Regions from separate parts of the Lentzea sp. NPDC054927 genome, predicted to be linked through region 2. Evidence: riboswitches for the same ligand, from Rfam matches in the RefSeq annotation. Region 2 holds a riboswitch; the other holds the start of a gene.
What was found. Region 2 has a riboswitch for ZMP and ZTP ahead of ACWGE0_RS44580 (serine hydroxymethyltransferase). Riboswitches for the same ligand answer to the same signal wherever they lie in the genome.
Positions count from the first base shown of each region.

Region 1: it holds a riboswitch for ZMP and ZTP, as region 2 does, so the genes downstream of both, ACWGE0_RS27695 (bifunctional 5,10-methylenetetrahydrofolate dehydrogenase/5,10-methenyltetrahydrofolate cyclohydrolase) here and ACWGE0_RS44580 (serine hydroxymethyltransferase) in region 2, are expected to answer to the same signal.

Region 1 covers NZ_JBSGXZ010000024.1:94,671-98,224, reverse strand. The annotation lists gene ACWGE0_RS27700 (PEP/pyruvate-binding domain-containing protein) at 1-830, shown strand, start outside; ZMP/ZTP riboswitch at 817-904, shown strand; gene ACWGE0_RS27695 (bifunctional 5,10-methylenetetrahydrofolate dehydrogenase/5,10-methenyltetrahydrofolate cyclohydrolase) at 921-1,754, shown strand; gene ACWGE0_RS27690 (EcsC family protein) at 1,765-2,433, shown strand; gene ACWGE0_RS27685 (bestrophin-like domain) at 2,430-3,188, opposite strand; gene ACWGE0_RS27680 (DUF6923 family protein) at 3,276-3,554, shown strand, end outside.
Region 2 covers NZ_JBSGXZ010000075.1:16,805-20,358, reverse strand. The annotation lists gene ACWGE0_RS44590 (SDR family oxidoreductase) at 1-492, opposite strand, end outside; gene ACWGE0_RS44585 (TetR/AcrR family transcriptional regulator) at 579-1,154, shown strand; gene ACWGE0_RS44580 (serine hydroxymethyltransferase) at 1,137-2,354, opposite strand; ZMP/ZTP riboswitch at 2,368-2,452, opposite strand; gene ACWGE0_RS44575 (FAD-binding oxidoreductase) at 2,459-3,554, opposite strand, start outside.

The DNA of each region.
Region 1 (3,554 bases), on a different contig from region 2:
TCGACCTCGGTCTGCCCCGGTGGTCCGACGATCCGACGTACGTCATCGGCGTGGTGCGGAACTTCCTGCGCCTGGAAGACGAGAACGCCGCGCCGACCGAGGTCTTCGCCCGCGGCGCCGCGGAAGCCGAAGCGATGATCGAAACGCTGGCGAAGCGCGCGTGGGGCCGTGGCTGGTTCGTGCGCTTCGCGTTGCGCCGCACCAGATTGCTCGCCGGCCTGCGGGAGTACCCGAAGTACCTGATCATCACGCTGTTCGGCGCACTCCGCAAGCGCATCGCGGACCACGGAGCCGACCTGGTGTCGCAGGGCCGCCTCGCGCAACTCGACGACGTGTACTTCCTCAACTTCGAGGAAATGCGTTCCACGGAAGGAGATCTGCGCGAGGTCGTGGCGCAGCGCCGTGAGGTCTACGACCGCGAGTTGCGGCGCAGGCACATCCCGCGCGTGCTGCTGTCGGACGGCACGGAACCGGAAGCCGTGCACCACGGTGGCGCCGTGGAAGGCGATCTCGTGGGCACCCCGGCGTCGGCGGGCACGATCACCGGCATCGCGCGCGTCGTGATGGACCCGGTCGGCGCGCACCTGGAACCCGGCGAGATCCTCGTGGCGCCCTCGACGGATCCGGGCTGGACGCCGTTGTTCCTGACGGCGGGCGGGCTCGTGATGGAGATGGGCGGCGCGAACTCGCACGGCGCGGTGGTGGCCCGTGAGTACGGGATTCCGGCGGTGGTGGGGGTGCGCGAGGCCGTGACGCGGATCAAGACCGGCGAGCGGATCACCGTGGACGGCAGCACGGGCGCGGTCACTACACTGGACGACGGGTCGTGACTGGCGCAGTCGAGGTGGAGCACCACCGGGGAGCGACCCTCAGCTGACCGCTGCCGCGCGCCTGGGCGAATCCATCGGTGGAGGCTGCCCATGTTGATGTCCGGAACCCAACTCGCGCGCGACATCGTCCAGCGAGCGTCCGAGAAGGCCGCCGGCCACACGTCGCGCACCGGCCGCAAACCCTGTCTGGCCACGGTGATCGTCGGCGACGACCCGGCCTCGGTCACGTACGTGCGGATGAAGCAGAACCGGTGCCACCAAGCGGGACTCGAGTCCCGCCGCGTGGCCCTGCCGGAGGAGACGACGACCGAGGAGCTCGTCGCGAAGATCCGCGAGCTGTCGGACGACGCGGACGTGCACGGCATCCTGTTGCAGCACCCTGTTCCTCACCACATCGACGAGCGCGCGGCGTTCGAGGCGATCGCGCCGCACAAGGACGTCGACGGCGTGACGATGCACTCGTTCGCCGGTATGTCCTTCGGGCACAACGGGTTCGTGTCCTGCACGCCCGGCGGGATCATGCGCCTGCTGGACGCCTACGACGTGGACATCGCGGGCAAGCACGCGGTCGTGATCGGCCGCAGCCCGATCCTCGGCAAGCCCGCCGCGATGTTGCTGCTGGCCAGGGACGCCACCGTGACGATCTGCCACTCGAAGACGATCGGCCTGCCGGAAATCGTGCGCACGGCGGACATCGTGGTCGCCGCGGTGGGCAAGCCGCGGTTCGTCCAAGGAGACTGGATCAAGCCCGGCGCCGTCGTGATCGATGCCGGCTACAACGAGGGCAACGTCGGTGACGTCGACTTCGACGCCGCCGCGCACGCCGGTCTGATCACGCCCGTACCAGGGGGAGTGGGCCCCACGACGATCGCGGTTCTGCTGGAACAGACCGTTGACGCCGCCTCCCGTGAGCTGAACGCGTAATCTCGGGTTTGTGGCTGAGTCCAAGGGTGAGTCCAAGGGTGAGCTGAACAAGGTCCAGCAGGGCCTCGCCGACTACCTGCTGCGTGCCGGCGTGGACGGGTTCGGCCCGTTCAAGAGCGCACGCGAGGCCGCGTCCGACGCGCTCGTCAAGAAGGGCGACGAAGAGGCCGCGATCAAGCACCTCGTCCGCACTCACGTGGCGCTGGCCGGTGCGCAGGGGTTCATCACGAACCTCGGCGGCCTGATCACGCTGCCCATCTCGTTGCCGTCCAACGTCGCGGCCACCTACGTGATCCAGACGCACCTCATCGCGTCGATCGCGTCGATGCGCGGTCACGACGTGGACAGCGAAGAGGTGCAGACGGCCATCCTGCTGTGCCTGCTCGGCAACGCCGGAACCGAACTGTTCAAAAAGGTCGGCATCAAGCAGTTCACCAAGAAGGCCGCCTCGGCACTTATTACAAAATACGGTACAAAGAAGCTCGGCACGATCGCGGCGAAGGGCGTTCCGGTGCTGGGCGGCGTCATCGGCGGTGGCGTCGACGCCGCTTCTACCAGAGCGGTCGGCGCATTCGCAAATCGCTACTTCGCTCACACGAACCCGTTGCCGAAGGTTATCGACGGCGAGGTGCTCTCGGTCGAGATCGAAGAAGCGGACGGAACGGCCGATTCGCGCTAGCTCAGCCGGTCCAGTGCGGAGCTGAACGCGTCCGGCTGGATGTGCACGCCACCGCTGAACGGGTTCTGCAACTGGTAGATCGCGAACAACAGCAGAACCAGCGTCGAACTCAGCGTGATGGTGATGAGCAGCTGTGAGATCAGGTTCGGCCCGCCGAACAGGAACGGGAACAGCAGCGAGAGCCCGGTGCCGATCAGCAGCGCGAGCCACACGACCGGGTTGACGCCGTTGCCCACCGCGTCCAGCCGCTCCTGCCTGGCCTGGTAGACCTCCCACAACTGGTTCGCGGCCTCGGTCTTGCGGTCCTCCTGCCAGCCGCCGTCCGGCGCCGCCGTCGCGATCGTGTCCCTGAGCTGGTTCAACGTGTTCCAGCCCTGGTTGCCGACGTCCTGGCCCTCGCGCATGCGCGGCCACTCGTCGTCGACGACGGTCGAGACGTAGTCCCGGATCAGCTGCTCCACCCTGGTCTTCGCGGGCTCCGGCAGCGAGTCGGACGACCAGTCGACGGCGACGAGCGCGTTGGCCTCCTTCTGCACCTGCTCCTCCGCGCCGTTGGCCGCGTCGAACAGCGAGATCAGGATGAACGCGATCAGCACGGCGTGCAGGCCGGCGACGATGCTGAACACCGATCCGCCCGGGCCGAGGTTCTTCTCGCCCACTTCCTCCGAGCCGAACCGACGGGTGACCACGACGAGGACGGCGGAGATGACGGCGGCTCCGATAACCCAGAGCGTGCCGGTGAGGTAAATGCTCAATTCGGCTCCTTTCTGGTGTGGGATTAGACCACGGTCTACTGTGGCCGGTACAGCACGGTCTGGTTAACGAGCAATGGTCAGGTGCGAATGCGCGGCAACAGCAGTGATACCCGGTTGTCGTATTGGACTGCTCCATTCCGGTGGCGGCGGAATTTGCTCGCGTTGAGCGGCGTCTCGTCTCTTCTGGTGCTTTCCGCGCCGTTCACCAGCGCTGTTGCTCAGGCCGCACCGCCGAACTGTGACGCTTATCAAGTTCGTTCATCCCATCGTGGCGCACTCTCGACGTTGGCCAAGGTGGACACGTCATCCGGTGGGGTGACGGAGATAGCTCGGCTCGACTACGCGGTGAATGCGCTGGGGTACTCG
Region 2 (3,554 bases):
CAGTTCACTGTGGACGGTTGGGGGCAGGACTACGACCGAGCCTCGGACGTGGTGGGCGTCGATGATCAGGTTTCTTGCGGTGCCTCGGCTGTGGTCGTCGGGGACGCGTTCTTCTTCGGTGGCGGTGTGGCCCAGTCCGGAGTAGGTCAGGGTGCCGCCGGTGCCGATGAGGGGCTTGGTGGTGCCGGACAGTTCGTCCAGGAAGGCGCGGACCACTGCTACGTCGGCGTCGGAGGCGGCTTTGTAGTCGCCGCGGAACATTTCCTCGTGTTTGAAGGCCAGGTGGATCACGGCGTCTGCTTCGGCTGCGCCCTTGCGGAGGGCGTCCAGGTCGTCCAGGTCGCCGCGATGGGCGATGGCGCCTTGGTCGGTGAGTTTGGTTGCTGAGGTGTCTGAGCGGGCCAGGCCGATTACCTGATGGCCTGCTCGCAGGAGTTCTGGGACGAGTGCCGAGCCGACGTGGCCGCTGGCGCCGGTGACGAAGACCTTCATGGAACGACTCCCGTGAGTGATGGGACTTGGTCTCATCAACCGTAGCAGAGTGATGAGACCAAGTCGCATCACTTAGGATGTGGGCTATGGGTCGATGGGAGCCGGACGCGCGGGAGCGGTTGGTGCGTGCTGCGCTCGACCTGTTCAGCGAGCAGGGGTACGAGAACACGGCGGTTGCGCAGATTGCCGAGCGGGCCGGGCTCACGAAGAGCACGTACTTCCGGCACTTTCGGGACAAGCGCGAGGTGTTGTTCGGCGGCCAGGACGAGTTGGTCGAGTTGTTGGTCGCGGGGATCGATGGTGCGCCTGAGGGGGCTGGGGCGCTGGTGGCGGTCGAGGGGGCGCTGGTGGCGATCGCGGTCACGTTCACCGAGGAGCGGCGGGCCAACGGGCCTCGGCGGCTGGCGGTGATTGCGGGCAACGACGAGTTGCGGGAGAGGGACGCGCTCAAGATGGCCGGGTTTGCCCGCACGATGGTTGAGGCGTTGGAGCGGCGGGGCGTGGCGGAGCTTGATGCTGCCGTTGCTGCCGAGTTGGGGGTGTTGGCGCTTCGGCGGGGGTATGGCGAGTGGCTCGAGGCCGGCGGGGACTTCGGGGAAGTCGCCCGCCGGACGCTCGAAGAGGTTCGGGTTGCGGCTGCCGCGTTAGAGCGTGCTGAGTAGTTCTTCGACCTCGGCAGCGATGCGGTCCAGGGCCTGGTCGTTGTCGTGGGCGGTGATGGCTCGGTCGATCCAGTCGGCGATCAGCGGCATCTGGGACGGCTGGAGGCCTCGGGTGGTGATGCCGGGGGTGCCCAGGCGGATGCCGGACGGGTCGAACGGCTTGCGGGTGTCGTAGGGGACGGCGTTGTAGTTCAGTTCGATGCCTGCGCGGTCCAGGGCGCGGGCCGCCGGCTTGCCGCCCAGTTGTTTCGAGGTCAGGTCGACCAGGATCAGGTGGTTGTCGGTGCCGCCGGAGACCAGGTCGAAGCCGCGGTCCAGGAGTGCGTCGGCCAGGGCCTTGGCGTTCGCGACGATCGCGTGGGCGTAGTCGCGGAACTCAGGCTGTGAGGCTTCCTTGAGCGCCACGGCGATTGCGGCGGTCGTGTGGTCGTGCGGGCCGCCTTGGAGGCCGGGGAACACGGCGCGGTCGATCGCTTTGGCGTGTTCGGCGTCGCACAGGATCATCGCGCCGCGGGGGCCTCGCAGCGTTTTGTGCGTGGTCGTGGTGATCACTTGGGCGTGGCCGGCCGGTGACGGGTGTGCGCCGCCTGCGACCAGGCCGGCGATGTGCGCGATGTCGGCCACCAGGACCGCGTCGATCTCCTTGGCGATCTCGGCGAAGGCCGGGAAGTCGATCGTGCGCGGGATCGCGGTGCCGCCGCAGAAGATCACCTTCGGGCGTTCGGCCAGGGCGAGGGTGCGGACCTCGTCCATGTCGACGACGCCGGTGTCCTTGCGGACGTCGTACTGCACCGCGTGGAACCACTTACCGGTGGCGGACACGTTCCAGCCGTGGGTGAGGTGGCCGCCCATCGGGAGCGACATGCCCATCACGGTGTCGCCCGGCTGCAGGAACGCCAGGTAGACGGCGAGGTTCGCCGGTGCGCCGGAGAGCGGCTGGACGTTCGCGTGGTCCACGCCGAACAGTGCTTTCGCCCGGTCGATGGCGAGCTGTTCGACCTGGTCGATGATCTGCTGGCCCTCGTAGTACCGCTTGCCGGGGTAGCCCTCGGAGTACTTGTTCGTCAGGACTGAGCCCGTCGCCTCAAGCACCGCCGCCGACACGTCGTTCTCGGACGCGATCATGCGCAGTTTGCTCGCCTGGCGGCGTTGTTCGGCCTGGATCAGGGTGGCGATCTCGGGATCGACTTCGTGCAGCACGGCATCACTCCGTGCCGGGCACCCAGGCGTTCGGTGCGCTCGGCCGTCGCTTCCCGGTGGTCACTTCCACCCTCGGCACGCCAGTCGCTTTCGACGTGCCGAGCTTAGTCCAGCGTGAACGGGTCGTACTTGATCCGGTCGAGCGGAGTTCCGGCGACCAGCATGCGGGAGACCGTCGATCTGATCATGGCGGGGCTGCCGCAGACCAGGACGTCACGTTCTTCCCACGCGCCGTAGCGAGTGACCACGTCGGCCAGGCTGCCCTGCTCGACGCCGCGGACACCGGGGTCCGACTCCAGCACCGGCACGACCGTGAGCCACGGGTTCGTGGTCGCGATGCGTTGCAGGTTGTCCAGGTCGTACAGGTCCTCGCGGGTGCGGCCGCCGTAGAACAGGTGCACGCGCGGGTTCTCGCCGTACTGCGCCATCTCGTCGATGATCGCGTGCATCGGCGCGACGCCCGTGCCGCCGGCCACCATCAGGATGTCCGAGCCGGCCGTGCGATCGACCGACAGACGTCCCATCGGCGGACCGATGCGCCAGGTGTCACCGGCCTGCGTGTGGCCGACGACCGAGCGTGACACCCAGCCGCCGTCGACGGACCGGATGTGGAACTCGATGACGCCGTCTTCACGCGGGGCGTTCGCCGGCGAGTAGTACCGCCACAGGCGCTTGCGCTGCGGCGTCTCCACGCTGACGTACTGACCGGCCTTGTAGTTGACGGGGTGGTCAGGCTGCAGCCGCACGACCGCCAGGTCCCACGACACGCGCTGGTGCTCCAGCACCGTCGCGTGCCAGTACGCGGGCCCGTTGTCGGCGTCGGCGGCCTCCTGCATGGCTCGCGCCATCAGCGTGTAGGCCTCGGCCCAGGCCATTTCGACCTTCGGCGTCCAGGCGGCGCCGGAGAACTTCTTCACCGCGGACAGCAGTGCGGTCCCCACGGCCTCGTAGTGGACGTTGATGACACCGAACTTCCGGTGGTCACGGCCCAGCTGACGCAGGAAGGGGATGAGGTCGTCCGGACGGTCGACCATCTGCACCACGTGCACGAGGGCCCGCAGCAGGCGGCTGCGTTGGACCTCCATGTTCGCGGGGAACATCTCGCGTGTGGCAGGCGAGAGCGAGAAGAGCATCCCGTAGAAGAACTTCGCCACTTCTTCGGAATGCGGCTCCACCACCGCGAAGCTCTCCCGGATCATC